DNA from 2 places in the Streptomyces melanosporofaciens genome. Region 1 is predicted to be linked to the other one. Evidence: riboswitches for the same ligand, from Rfam matches in the RefSeq annotation. Region 1 holds a riboswitch; the other holds the start of a gene.

Region 1 (7,064 bases):
CACGACCACAGTGAACCGGGCCACCCCGGGCCGCTGGGCCACCGTATGGCGGGCTCGGGCTCGCTGTGGGTGCCCGAGCGCGAATGCGGGATCGCGGCGCCCGGTGGGCTGGTGCGGGGGCTGCTGGACGGGTGGGTCGCCGACAGCCCGGACACGCGTGAGTGGCGGGATCTGGAAGAGGTCTGCTGACCGGCTGGCGGCTGTCCTGGGGGCCCAGGGGGCGGCGGGCCGTGACGCCTGCGGCGGGCTGTCCCCTCCCCGCCCCTTCCCGAAACCGGGGCTCCGCCCCGGGCCCCGGTCGGATGGCCCGGATGACCTGTGCGGGTATCCACCCGGTCATCCGCTGCGGCGGCGGTCGGCTCGTCGCCCCACCAGGGCCCGTGGAAGCCCGCTCACAGCGCGTAACCGCACCGCACCCTGCCGCGTCGTGCCCGTACCCTGTAGGGCGACGCATCACGGTTGAAGGAAGGCGCACGGCGGACGATGTCGCAGCAAGGGACGAAACAGCAGGTGGTCGACGATTTCATCGTGGACACGGAGGACTGCGAGGAGCGTGAGCGGGCCTTCCGCGAGCGCGGCACCGCCCGCCCGATCACCGTGTACGGCAACCCGGTCCTGCACAAGGAGTGCCGGGACGTGACCGTGTTCGACGAGGAGCTGGCGCGGCTCGTCGACGACATGTTCGCCAGCCAGCGGGCGGCGGAGGGCGTGGGCCTGGCCGCCAACCAGATCGGTGTCGACCTCAAGGTCTTCGTCTACGACTGCATGGACGACGAGGGCGTTCGCCATGTGGGCGTGGTGTGCAACCCGGTGCTGGAGGAGCTGCCCGCCGACCGCCGGGTGCTGGACGACTCCAATGAGGGCTGTCTGTCGGTCCCCACGGCCTACATGGAGCTGGCCCGTCCCGACTACGCGGTGGTGCGGGGCCAGGACCTCGACGGTGAGCCGATCGCGGTGCGCGGCACCGGCTACTTCGCGCGCTGTCTGCAGCACGAGACCGACCACCTGTACGGCTACCTGTACATCGACCGGCTGTCCAAGCGCGACCGTAAGGATGTGCTGAAGCAGATGGCGGAGGGCACCGCCCGCTATGAGACGGTGCCCAACGACTGAGTGTGCCGCAGCTCACAGGGCGGGCCGGACCCACGCGGGGTCCGGCCCGCCCTGTTGCATCAGAGCCCGCCCTGTTGCATCAGAAGTCGTCGTCGAAGGCGACCGAGCCCTCGACCGCGACCTGGTAGGCCGAGGCGCGGCGCTCGAAGAAGTTGGTCAGCTCCTGGACGTTCTGCAGCTCCATGAAGGAGAACGGGTTCTCCGAGCCGAAGACCGCGGGGAAGCCGAGGCGCATCAGGCGCTGGTCGGCCACGCACTGCAGATACTCCTGCATCGACGCGGTGTTCATGCCCGGCAGCCCGTCCCCGCACAGATCGCGGGCGAACTGCAGCTCCGCCTCGACGGCCTCCTTCAGCATGTCGGTGACCTGCTGCTGGAGTTCGTCGTCGAAGAGGTCCGGCTCCTCCTCGCGGACGGTGTCCACGACCGAGAAGGCGAACTCCATGTGCATCGACTCATCGCGGAACACCCAGTTGGTGCCCGTCGCCAGGCCGTGCAGCAGCCCGCGCGAGCGCAGCCAGTACACATACGCGAAGGCGCCGTAGAAGAACAGCCCCTCGATACAGGCCGCGAAGCAGATCAGATTGAGCAGGAAGCGGCGGCGGTCCGCCTTGCTCTCCAGCCGGTCGATCTTCTCCACCGAGTCCATCCAGCGGAAGCAGAACTCCGCCTTCTCCCTGATGGAGGGGATGTTCTCGACGGCGGCGAAGGCCGCGGCGCGGTCGTCCGGGTCGGGGAGGTAGGTGTCCAGCAGCGTCAGATAGAACTGGACGTGTACCGCCTCCTCGAAGAGCTGCCGTGACAGATACAGCCGCGCCTCGGGGGAGTTGATGTGCTTGTAGAGCGTGAGCACCAGGTTGTTGGCCACGATCGAGTCGCCGGTCGCGAAGAAGGCGACCAGACGGCCGATCAGATGCTGCTCACCGGGGGAGAGCTTGGCGAGGTCGGTGACGTCGGAGTGGAGGTCGACCTCCTCCACGGTCCAGGTGTTCTTGATCGCGTCGCGGTAGCGGTCGTAGAACTCCGGGTACCGCATCGGCCGCAGGGTCAGTTCGAAGCCCGGGTCGAGCAGGTTCTTCTGGGACGTGGGGGACATTACTGGCAGGCCTCGCAGGACTCGGGGTTTTCCAGGGAGCAGGCGATCGCGTCGGCCTCGGCCGGAGCCTGCTGTACGGGGATGGGGGCAGGGGTGGGCGCGGTGGCCGCGGCGCCGCCGCCACGGGCGCTCTGGGCGATCCGGGTGGCCGGCCGCGAGCGCAGGTAGTACGTGGTCTTGATGCCGCGCTTCCAGGCGTACGCGTACATCGAGCTGAGCTTGCCGATGGTGGGCGAGGCCATGAAGAGGTTCAGCGACTGGCTCTGGTCGAGGTACGGGGTGCGGGCCGCCGCCATCTCGATCAGGGCGCGCTGCGGGATCTCCCACGCAGTGCGGTACAGGTCCCGTACGTCCGCGGGCACCCAGGAGAACTCCTGGACCGAGCCGTTGGACTCGCGCAGCGCCTCACGGGTCTGGGCGTCCCAGACGCCCAGCTTCTTGAGGTCGTCCACGAGATAGGAGTTGACCTGCAGGAACTCCCCGCTGAGCGTTTCGCGCTTGAAGAGGTTGGAGACCTGCGGCTCGATGCACTCGTAGACGCCCGCGATGGAGGCGATGGTCGCGGTCGGCGCGATCGCCAGCAGCAGCGAGTTCCGCATCCCGGACTTCGCCATCCGGGTGCGCAGCGCCTCCCAGCGCTCCGGCCAGGTGGCCACCGCGTCCGTGTAGTGGTCCGGGTGCAGCACACCGCGCGCTGTGCGGGTCTCGGACCAGGCCGGATGCGGGCCGTGGCGCTCGGCGAGCTCACAGGACGCCTCGTACGCGGCGAGCATGATGCGCTCGGAGATCCGGGTGGAGAGCGCCTTGGCCTCGGGCGAGTCGAACGGCAGCCGCAGCCGGAAGAAGACGTCCTGCAGCCCCATCAGGCCCAGGCCCACCGGCCGCCAGCGGGAGTTGGAGGCACCGGCCTCGTCCGTGGGGTAGAAGTTGATGTCCACCACTCGGTCGAGGAAGGTCACGGCGGTGTGGACGGTGGCGTCGAGGCGCTCCCAGTCGAGCTGCCCGTCCTCGTCCAGGTGCGCGGCGAGGTTGACCGAGCCGAGGTTGCACACGGCGGTCTCGCCGTCGTTGGTGACCTCCAGGATCTCGGTGCACAGATTCGAGGAGTGGACGACCCTGCCGGGCTCGGCGGTCTGGTTGGCGGTGCGGTTGGCGGCGTCCTTGAACGTCATCCAGCCGTTGCCGGTCTGCGCGAGGGTGCGCATCATCCGGGCGTACAACTGCCGCGCCGGGACCTTCTTGACGGCCTTCCCCTCGGCCTCGGCCTTGCGGTACGCGGCGTCGAACTCATCGCCCCACAGGTCCACCAGAGCGGGCGCGTCGACCGGGGAGAACAGCGACCAGTCGGCGTCCGCCTCGACCCGGCGCATGAACTCGTCCGGGATCCAGTGGGCGATGTTGAGGTTGTGGGTGCGGCGGGCCTCCTCGCCCGTGTTGTCCCGCAGCTCCAGGAACTCCTCGAGGTCCGCGTGCCAGGTCTCCAGATAGACGCAGGCCGCGCCCTTGCGCCGGCCGCCCTGGTTGACGGCGGCCACCGAGGCGTCGAGCGTGCGCAGGAACGGCACGATGCCGTTGGAGTGCCCGTTGGTGCCCCGGATCAGCGAACCGCGCGCCCGGATACGGGAGTAGGACAGGCCGATGCCGCCCGCGTGCTTCGACAGCCGTGCCACCTGGTGGTAGCGGTTGTAGATCGAGTCCAGCTCGTCCAGCGGCGAGTCCAGCAGATAGCAGGACGACATCTGCGGATGCCGGGTGCCGGAGTTGAACAGCGTGGGGGAGCTGGGCAGATACGACAGCGTGCTGGTCAGCCGGTACAGCTCGGCCACCTCGTCCAGCGCCCGCTCCGAGAGGTCCTCGGCGAGCCCGCAGGCCACCCGCAGCAGGAAATGCTGTGGGGTCTCGATCACCTGACGGGTGATCGGGTGGCGCAGCAGATAGCGGCTGTAGAGGGTGCGCAGTCCGAAGTACCCGAAGCGCTTGTCGGCGCCGTCGGCCAGGGCCCGCTCCACCAGCGCGTCCAGCCGTGCGGCGTGGGCGGCGGCGAACTCCGCGGTGGAGTCGGCCAGCAGGCCCTCGCGGTGGCCCACCTGGACGGAGGTGGAGAAGGAGACCGCGCCCTGTCCGGCCGCCTCCTCCGTGATGGTGAGCGCCAGCAGCCGCGCGGCCAGCCGCGAGTACTCCGGCTCCTCGGCGATCAGCCCGGCCGCCGCCTCGGTCGCCAGGCCACGCAACTCCGCCTCGTCCGAGCCGGGATGGCGGCCGCGCAGGGCGGCGGCCGCGACCTTGCCGGGGTCGGTGGCGGGCAGATCGGCGGTGAGTCCGGTAAGTGTCCGGAGCAGGGCGGTTCCGGGCGCGTCGTGCGCTGCCTGAGAAACCGCCTGCTCTGAAACCGGATCTGCGGGCGCGATGGTCACTGAGGTGCTCTCCCTCGCTCGGCCGGGGCCACGAGGGGGTGCGATGGGCGCGTACGGGCATGCCGCTGCCGCACTCCTCGTACGTCAGGCACTCCACGCAGCGTCCATCGGCCCAACCCTCGAGGCCGGGGGACGTGTTCACACAGGGCCGTCGGCAGGTGCTCGGACTTACGGGCACGCCGCATAAGCGCACACGTACACCGTTGCGGGACAGTTCCGGATTCCCACCGGATTCCCCTGCGGCGACAGCGAGGACGAGCATACATCTTGTGTCGGCCGACGCACCCACCCCCATATCTTGTGTCGCGAGGTGCGGAGTTTCGCATGAATGTGCTAATGCGTTCCGGAGGTGGCCCGTGACCTGGGGCCCGTGGCGGCCCGTGGCGGGGCGTGCACGCGAGCCCGTGGGCGCGCGCGAGCCCCCGGCCCGGGGCGCGCGCCGCCGGTCGTCACAGCTCCACCGTGAACGCCCACAGGGTGAGGTCCGACTTGGCTATCGGCGACCAGTCCCGCTCCGGGGCCCGCACGAATCCCAGCCGCTCGTACAGCCGGTGGGCGGCGGTCATGGACTGCTGGCTGCTGATCACGATCCGCCGCAGTCCCAGCGCGCGACCCCGGTCCAGGCAGGCGCGCACCAGTGCCTCGGCCGCCCCGCGCCGCCGCGACTGCGGCCGCACGGCCAGCATCCGGAACTCGCCCTCGCCGGGCCGGGCCAGCTCCGCATACCCCCCGCCGTACACCGCGAACGCCACGGCCCCCAGCACCTCGTCGCTCGCCGCGTCCGCCGCGACCAGCAGCTCGGCCTCGGCGGCCCGGCGCCGGGCGTCGCGCAGGGTGGTGAGATATGGATCACTGTCCCCGAAGTCCAGGAGCCCGTCCCCGAGATACACCTGCGCGGTGAGCTCGCCGATTGCGTCCAGTTCCTCGTCCCGCGCGCGCCTGATCGTGATGTCCATGGCCGCAGTCTGCCGCACACCACTGACAGCGGGGCCGTCATTGTCCGGCCCCGGTCTTCGCCGTCACTCGCCGGGCCTCACCGCCACTCGCCGGGCCTCGCCGTCACTGGACGGCGGTGTTGATCACTCCGGTGGAGCCCGCGCGCTTATTGGCGGCGTCGGCCTCCTGATAGGTGAAATAGCGCCGGACCGTGCCGTCCGGCAGCGTCAACTCATAGACGACAACGGGTCGCGGGGCACGTGCCCCTCCGCCGCAGTTGCAGGCCATGGCTGCCGTTCCTTTCCCTCGAGTCCAGTACGGGTCGGTGTCAGTCCAGCCACCGCGAGGCGACCCCGGCGAGGTAGGAGAGCGTCAGGGCGGTCGCCGGGAGGTGGAACCACGCGGTGGTGTGCAGCAAGGAGGCGTAGACGGCGATGGCGCCGGCGACCCAGGTGCTGGTGCACCAGCCGCAGTTGACGAGGTAGGAGGGCCGGGAGTCGTCGCCGAAGCGGTCGGCGACCCAGGTTCTGAACCCCGCCGCCAGCGTGTCCTTGGTGATGAAGCGGGTGATACGGCAGGTGGTGCCGAGGGCGAGGAGGAATGCGGCGAGGCTCATCGGATCGCTCCCTCCCCGGGTGGTCCCGCACGGGCTGGCACTGCCGATGTCACTCATTAGAGGCACGGTGGAGGACGGCAGGCCATACTCCGGCCGCGCGTTCCCCCGAATAGCGGAGCGCTTGTCATACAAGCTCGCCGCCAGGCGCGCCCAGATGCGCCAAACGAGTGATGGCAGCCCCGGAACCTTGAGCGACGGGGGTGGGCGTGGATAACTGGAAACGTGCCGCCGAGGGTGCCTCATACCTCGTAGGCCATCCAGGAGCCGGACGTTCGTCCCGTAGCTCCGCCCTCATCCGGCGCATCGATCCCGCGCCCTGACCGGCCGCCCGGCGGCTTTCCGTTCCTCCGGTGCCGGCCTGCCTCGACCGCGCGGCGACGACGAGGCGTTGACCAGCGGCTTGCCCACGACATCGGCATGCCGTCGGCGCATATCACCCCAACCCTTCCCGGGAGGAACAACCATGACCTCGACCGCTCTCGCGACCGCCGCCCCCACTGCGGCCAACTGGCCCCCGTCGCAGGTGGGGCCGCCGTTGCTGCTGTCCGTGGTGCCCAACTCGGGCCCCGCCGCCGGTGGGAACCTCGTCCAGCTCAACGGTCAGAACCTGCGCAACGTGATCAGCGTGACCTTCGGCGGCGTGCCCGCCCAGATCGTCAGCCAGAGCAGTTCCGGTGGCGGCGGCTGGGATGGTGACTGGGGCGGCGGCTGGGGTGGCGGCGGCTGGGGCGGTGGCGGGTGGCCGGGGAATCCCACCAACGACATCGTCGTGGTGATAGCCCCGCCGCACGCGCCCGGGTCCGTCCAGGTCCTGGTCACCACCACGGCCGGCACCAGCAACAGCCAGGTGTACACCTATGTGGCGCCGACGCCGCCCACCGCCGTTTCC
Region 2 (7,064 bases), 3.8 Mb from region 1:
GGTCCGCCGAGGGCGGCGGTCATGTAGTGGATCGCGGGGAGCTCGTCGACGAGCGTGGAGACGGCCGTGGCGTGGACGGCGTGGGTATGGACCACGGCCTCGGCGTCGGTCTCCCGGTAGACGGCCAGGTGCATGGGCAGCTCGCTGGTGGGCTCGAGCGTGCCGAGGACCTGTTGTCCGTCGAGGTCGACGGCGACGGCGTCCCGCGGGCCGAGCCGGTCGTAGGGGACGCCGCTCGGGGTCACCAGGACGGTGTCACCGACCCGGGCCGAGACATTGCCCGAGGTGCCGACGACCAGGCCGTCGGCGGTGGTTCTGCGGGCCGTTCTCACCACCTGCGTCCATGCCTGGCGCAGGGGGTGGGTCAGCCGCGGCTGCGGCTGCCGCGTGGATCGCGACTGGGTCACCTGCCCTCACCTCCGGGGCCCGATCCTTCCAGGCGTCCGGCGGCCGGGCGATGGCGGGCCCGGAACGGGCGCCGCGCACGTCTACGACCGCGCCTCGTGGGCAGCCGCCCCGGTGCGGTGAACGAGGGTGAACGGCGGGCGGCCGCGGGGCCGGTTCCGAGGTCTCCTCCGGCGGCCTTCGACCGAGGCTCAACCCCCGTACGACATAGGGAAGTAGGCTTGAATTCACCAGGCTTTGACACTCCCGCAACCACGTCACCCTGACGCCCTACTCAGTTCACCTCCCGTTCACCCTGTTTCCTTACGTTCACCGTGCCACTAACGACCTTCGAACTGATTGACCGGGTGTATGGAACACATCACGCTTCTCATCGGGATCGTGATCGTCACGGCCTTGGTGTTCGACTTCACGAACGGCTTCCACGACACGGCTAACGCCATGGCCACCACCATCTCCACGGGAGCACTCGGTCCCAGGGTGGCGGTGGCGATGTCGGCCGTCCTCAATCTCGTCGGCGCGTTCCTGTCCGTGGAGGTGGCCAAGACCATCTCCGGCGGGATCATCGACGAGGACTCCGGTATCCGACCAGAAGTGATCTTCGCGGGACTGGTCGGGGCGATCCTGTGGAATCTGGTGACCTGGCTCGCCGGACTCCCCTCCAGCTCCTCGCACGCCCTGTTCGGCGGCCTGATCGGCGCCACCGTGGTCTCCGTCGGGCTGGACGGGGTCAACGGCGACGCGATCGTCATGAAGGTCCTGATCCCCGCCGTCGCCGCGCCGGTCGTGGCCGGCATCGCCACGGTGGCCGCCACCCGGCTCACCTACCGGCTCGGCCGCGGCCGCTCCTCGGAGGACACCGCGAAGGGCTACCGCGCGGGGCAGATCGCCTCGGCCGCCCTGGTCTCCCTGGCCCACGGCACCAACGACGCCCAGAAGACGATGGGCGTGATCACCCTGGCGCTGGTCACCGGGGGCGTGGTGGCGCCCGACTCCGACCCGCCGCTGTGGGTCATCGTCTCGGCGGGCCTGGCCATCGCGCTCGGCACCTACCTGGGCGGCTGGCGCATCATCCGCACCATGGGCAAGGGCATCACCGACATCCAGCCGCCGCAGGGCTTCGCCGCCCAGACCGGCGCCGCGACCGTCATCCTCGCCTCCTCCCACATCGGCTTCGCGCTGTCCACCACCCAGGTCTGCTCCGGCGCCGTCATGGGTGCGGGGGTCGGCCGTAAGGGCGCGGTGGTGCGCTGGTCGACCGCCGGCCGCATGGTGGTCGCCTGGGTGCTGACCCTCCCGGCCGCGGGCCTGGTGGCGGGCGCCGCCGCGCTGCTGGCCGACCAGGGGAACGGGGGGATCACGGCGGTGGCCGTGCTCGCCGTCCTGGCCTGCGGGGCGATCTGGGCGCTGTCGCGCCGCAAGCCCGTGGACCACACCAACGTCAACGAGGTCGGCGCACACGAGCCGGTGGGCGCCGTCACGGCCGCCCTGCGGTCCGTGGCCCCGCCGCCCGCGGGTGCGAAGCCCTCCGCCCCCGAGAGGGCGGTCGAGACCGCCCCCGAGAGCGGCATCGCCGAGCACACACCCGAGCAGACCCCCACCCCCGCCGCCGCGAGCAGCAGCACCCGCTAAGGAGCCACGGAACATGAGCATCGACTGGGCGGCACTCGGCCAGGTCTTCGGCGTCAGCCTCGTGGTGACGGTCGGCATGGTGGGCGTCTTCACCCTGGGCATCCTCGGGACGTCCCGTAAGGCGGCGCCGGAGCAGGGCGGCGCGGCCGCGGTGTCCGGTGGCGCGGCCGCCGTACCCGGTGGCGCGGCCGGCGCCTCGGCGCTCGCGCGCGCCGGCGCGTACACCTGCTTCGCGCTGTGCGCCGCGGCCGTGGCGTACGGCATCTATCTGATCGTCGCCTGAGGCTCGCGTCCTCATCGACCCACCGGCCGCCGGATGGTGGCGCTGACCAGCGCCGACCGTCCGGCGGCCGCCTCGTGTGCGGCCGCCGTCTGTGGGGCTCGGCACACTCGGGCGACATGGGTCATATGCGAGTTGACGGCCATTCGCGGCCCATGGTGGACTTCCCGAGCCAAACGGCGGCAGGAGAGGAAGCCGGTGAGAATCCGGCGCGGTCCCGCCACTGTCACCGGGGAGCACTCTCCCATCGCCTGTATGGGGTCACGGCTCGACCGTACGGTTCGCTTCGTACGCGGGGCTGGAAGACCGGGAGGGGCGCGGATCCGGGAGCCAGGAGACTTTCACCGCCGGTCAGTCGAACCAGGGCGCGGACCCTGAGTGAGGACATACCGCCATGCCCGGCACCGCCACGCCGTCAGCCTCCTCTGTCCCCACTGGCTCTTCCGGCCCCTTCGGCCCCCCTGGCCCCTTTGGTTACGTGTCGTCGCGCCGAGGCGTGACGGCGGCCTGACGGATGCGTGCCGATCACGCCTCGTTCGCGTGTGGTGCGGCCCTCGGTTTCCTCGGTGATCTCGCCACGGGCGATCCGCGCCGCGGCCATCCGGTCGCCGCGTTCGGGCGCGCCGCCGCGGCCGCCGAGCGCCGGCTGTGGCGTGACCACCGCGGATACGGGGCCCTGCACACCGCGTTGTGCGCGGGCGGCGCGGCCGCCGGTGCCGCACTGCTGACCCGCGCCGTACGGGCCCTCGGCGGGCGCGGCGGCGCGCAGGCCGCACTGACCGCCGCCGCCACCTGGGCGGTGCTGGGCGGGACGACGCTGGGCCGTGAGGCACGGGCCGTCGGCGGGGCCCTGGCCGCAGGGGACGTGGAGGTCGCCCGGGAGCGGCTGCCCCATCTGTGCGGCCGCGATCCGCAGGCGCTGGACGGGCCGCAGATCGCCCGCGCGGTCGTCGAATCGGTCGCCGAGAACACCTCCGACGCCGTCGTGGGCGCGCTGGTGTGGGGCGCCGTGGGCGGCGTGCCGGGGCTCATCGGCTTCCGCGCCGTCAACACCCTGGACGCCATGGTGGGCCACAAGTCGCCGCGCTACCGCCGGTTCGGCTGGGCGGCGGCCTGTCTGGACGATGTGGCCGGCTGGCCCGGTGCGCGCCTTACGGCGGCCCTGGCGACCCTCTCCGGCCCCGATCCGCGCGGTGCGCGGCGCGCCTGGCGGCGCGACGGCCGACGCCATCCGAGCCCCAACGCGGGCCCCGTGGAAGCGTCGTTCGCGGGCGCGCTCGGGGTACGGCTGGGCGGCACCCTCACGTACGGCGGCCGGGTCGAGCACCGGCCGGTGCTCAACTCCGGCGGGCGGCCGGTGGAGCCGGCCGACATCGAGCGGGCGATACGGCTGTCGCGGCGCGTCGGCGTCCTGGCGCTCGGGGTGTCCGTGGCGGCCCGGCCGGTCCTGAGGGCGTTGACGGGGCGGCCCCGGGCCGCTGGAAGGGGCGGTGGATGAGCGGGATACGCGGTGAGGGCGGCATGGACGGTTCCGGGGCGCGGGGCGGGGGCCTGCTCGTCGCGGGCACGACCTCCGACGCGGGCAAGAGCGTGGTGACGGCCGGGATCTGCCGGTGGCTCGCCCGTAAGGGCGTCAGCGTGGCCCCCTTCAAGGCGCAGAACATGTCGCTCAACTCCTTCGTCACCCGGGAGGGAGCGGAGATCGGGCGGGCCCAGGCCATGCAGGCCGCCGCGGCGCGCGTCGAGCCGAGCGCGCTGATGAACCCGGTCCTGCTGAAGCCGGGCAGCGACCGCAGCAGCCAAGTGGTGCTGCTGGGCAAGCCGGTGGGCGAGCTGAGCGCGCGCGGGTACTTCGGGCGGTCGGGGCCCGCGGCGAACCCGCCGTCGGACGCGGACTCCTCCGGGCGGACGCGGGTCTCGGGCCGGGAGGCGCTGCTGGGGACCGTCACGGAGTGCCTGGAGGAGCTGCGGCGCACCCATGACGCGGTGATCTGCGAGGGCGCGGGCAGTCCGGCCGAGATCAATCTGCGCCGCACCGACATCGTCAACATGGGGCTGGCGCGCGCCGCCGGGCTTCCGGTCGTGGTGGTCGGCGACATCGACCGCGGTGGCGTCTTCGCGTCCTTCTTCGGCACCACCGCGCTGCTGTCTGCGGCGGACCAACGGCATGTGGCCGCCTATCTGGTGAACAAGTTCCGCGGCGATGTGAGCCTGCTGGAGCCCGGTCTGGACATGCTGCGCGAGCTCACCGGGCGCCCGACCGTCGGTGTGCTCCCGTTCGCCCACGGGCTGGGGATCGACGAGGAGGACGGTCTGCGGGTGTCGCTGCGCGGCACGGTGCGGGAGAGCGTCGTGGCGCCCCCTTACGGCGCGGACGTCCTGCGGATCGCGGTGGCCGCCGTGCCGCTGATGTCCAACTTCACGGACGTGGACGCGCTGGCGGCCGAACCGGGCGTGGTCGTGCGGTTCGTGGACCGGCCCGAGGAGCTGGCCGACGCCGATCTGGTGGTGCTGCCGGGCACCCGGGGCACCGTAAGGGCGCTGGAGTGGCTGCGTGAGCGCGGGCTCGCCGACGCGATCGCCCGGCGGGCCGCCGAGGGCCGTCCGGTGCTGGGCGTCTGCGGCGGCTTCCAGGCGCTCGGGGAGCGCATCGAGGACGAGATCGAGTCCAAGGCCGGGACGGTCGCCGGGCTCGGGCTGCTGCCGGTGCGGGTGCGGTTCGCGGCGGAGAAGACCCTGGCCCGGCCGGTGGGCGAGGCGCTCGGTGAGCGGGTGGAGGGATACGAGATCCACCACGGGGTCGCCGAACTGCTCGACGGGGCCGAGGAGCGCTTCCTCGACGGCTGCCGGGTGGGCTCGGTGTGGGGCACCCACTGGCACGGCTCGCTGGAGAGCGACGGCTTCCGGCGGGCGTTTCTGCGCCGGGTGGCCGCCGCGGCGGGCCGGGCGTTCGTACCGGCGCCGGACACCCGCTTCGGCGAGCTGCGCGAGGAGCAACTCGACCGCCTCGGCGACCTGATCGAGGAGCACGCCGACACCGACGCACTGCTGCGGCTCATCGAGAAGGGCGTCCCGGAGGGGCTGCCGTTCGTCCCTCCGGGGGCGCCAGGGGGGACGTCGTGAACAACCCCGGCCCCCGCACCGACACCGGACCGCGACGCCCACGCACACCAGGAGGTACCGCCGCGTGACCACCACCTACCCCTTCAGCGCGATCGTCGGCATGGACGGTCTGCGGCTCGCCCTGCTCCTCAACGCCGTCTCACCCGCCGTGGGCGGCGTGCTGGTGCGCGGGGAGAAGGGCACGGCCAAGAGCACCGCCGTAAGAGCGATCGCGGCGCTGCTGCCGCCGGTCGACGTGGTGGCCGGGTGCCGGTTCTCCTGCGATCCGGCCGCGCCCGACCCGTCCTGCCCGGACGGACCCCATGAGCCGGACACCGGCGAGGCGCGCCCCGCTCGGATGGTCGAACTGCCCGTGGGCGCCTCCGAGGACCGCCTGGTCGGCGCCCTCGACATCGAGCGGGCGCTGTCGGACGGCGTGAAGGCGTTCGAGCCCGGACTGCTCGCGGACGCCCACCGCGGGGTGCTCTACGTCGACGAGGTCAACCTGCTCCACGACCATCTGATCGACCTGCTGCTCGACGCGGCCGCCATGGGCGCCTCCTACGTGGAGCGCGAGGGGGTGTCCGTACGGCATGCGGCGCGGTTCCTCCTCGTCGGCACCATGAACCCGGAAGAGGGCGAGCTGCGGCCGCAGCTGCTGGACCGCTTCGGTCTCACAGTGGAGGTCGCGGCGTCCCGGGACACCGATGAGCGGGTCGAGGTGGTGCGGCGGCGGCTGGCGTACGACGAGGATCCCGAGGGGTTCGCGGCGCGCTGGGCGGCGGACGAGGAAGCGCTGCGGGAGCGCATCGCGGCGGCGCGCGCCCTGCTGCCGCGGGTGGGGCTGGGCGATCGCGCGCTGCGGCAGATCGCGGCGGTGTGTGCCGGGTTCGAGGTGGACGGGATGCGCGCGGACATCGTGACCGCCCGTACGGCGACCGCGCTGGCCGCCTGGGCCGGGCGCACCGACGTGCGGACCGAGGACGTCCGGGGGGCGGCGCTGCTGTCGCTCCCCCACCGCCGGCGGCGGGCTCCGTTCGACGCGCCGGGGCTCGACGAGGACAAACTCGACGAGATCCTGCGGCAGTTCGAGGAGGACGAGCCGGAGCCGGATCCGGACCAGGGCCCGGAGGGCCCCGACAGCCCCGACGACGGGCCGGACGGCCCGGGCGGCCCCGACAACCCCGGAGGCGGGCCCCAGGAGGACTCGGGCGACGGAGCGGGGGAGCAGGCGCCGCCCACCGCACCCGAGCCGTCCGTCCCCGACCAGCGCACGGGTGAGCACGAGACGGCCGACCGCGAGACCGACTCGGCCCGGGCCGATGGCGACGGCGGGGCGGACGAAGCTCCTGGTGGAGCCGGGGGTGAGCGGGCGGCCGTGGGCGCCGCCGACCCGTTCCGGACCCGGCGGCTCGACGTCCCCGGTCTGGGCGAGGGCGCGGCCGGACGCCGGTCGCGCGCCCGCAGCGAGCACGGCCGCACCACCGGGGCGCGCCGCCCGCGGGGGACGCTCTCCGCGCTGCATCTGACGGCGACGGTCCGGGCCGCCGCCCCGCACCAGCGGGCGCGCGGGCGGCGCGGTCCCGGACTCCTGGTGCGCCGGGACGATCTGCGCGAGGCGGTGCGCGAGGGCCGGGAGGGCAAT

The links. Region 1 has a riboswitch for cobalamin ahead of BLV72_RS23040 (ribonucleoside-diphosphate reductase subunit alpha). Riboswitches for the same ligand answer to the same signal wherever they lie in the genome.
Region 2: another riboswitch for cobalamin. It lies ahead of BLV72_RS06320 (cobalamin biosynthesis protein); the one in region 1 lies ahead of BLV72_RS23040 (ribonucleoside-diphosphate reductase subunit alpha).

The regions. Positions count from the first base shown of each region.
Region 1 is NZ_FNST01000002.1:4,662,632-4,669,695, forward strand. Features, by position in the region: gene BLV72_RS23025 (tetratricopeptide repeat protein) at 1-189, shown strand, start outside; gene def (peptide deformylase) at 484-1,113, shown strand; gene BLV72_RS23035 (ribonucleotide-diphosphate reductase subunit beta) at 1,193-2,209, opposite strand; gene BLV72_RS23040 (ribonucleoside-diphosphate reductase subunit alpha) at 2,209-4,623, opposite strand; cobalamin riboswitch at 4,760-4,919, opposite strand; gene BLV72_RS23045 (GNAT family N-acetyltransferase) at 5,073-5,579, opposite strand; gene BLV72_RS48020 (DUF7196 family protein) at 5,683-5,847, opposite strand; gene BLV72_RS23050 (hypothetical protein) at 5,888-6,175, opposite strand; gene BLV72_RS23055 (IPT/TIG domain-containing protein) at 6,639-7,064, shown strand, end outside.
Region 2 is NZ_FNST01000002.1:828,164-835,227, forward strand. Features, by position in the region: gene BLV72_RS06305 (class II aldolase/adducin family protein) at 1-407, opposite strand, end outside; gene BLV72_RS06310 (inorganic phosphate transporter) at 757-2,037, shown strand; gene BLV72_RS06315 (hypothetical protein) at 2,051-2,320, shown strand; cobalamin riboswitch at 2,460-2,677, shown strand; gene BLV72_RS06320 (cobalamin biosynthesis protein) at 2,832-3,815, shown strand; gene BLV72_RS06325 (cobyric acid synthase) at 3,812-5,440, shown strand; gene BLV72_RS06330 (putative cobaltochelatase) at 5,505-7,064, shown strand, end outside.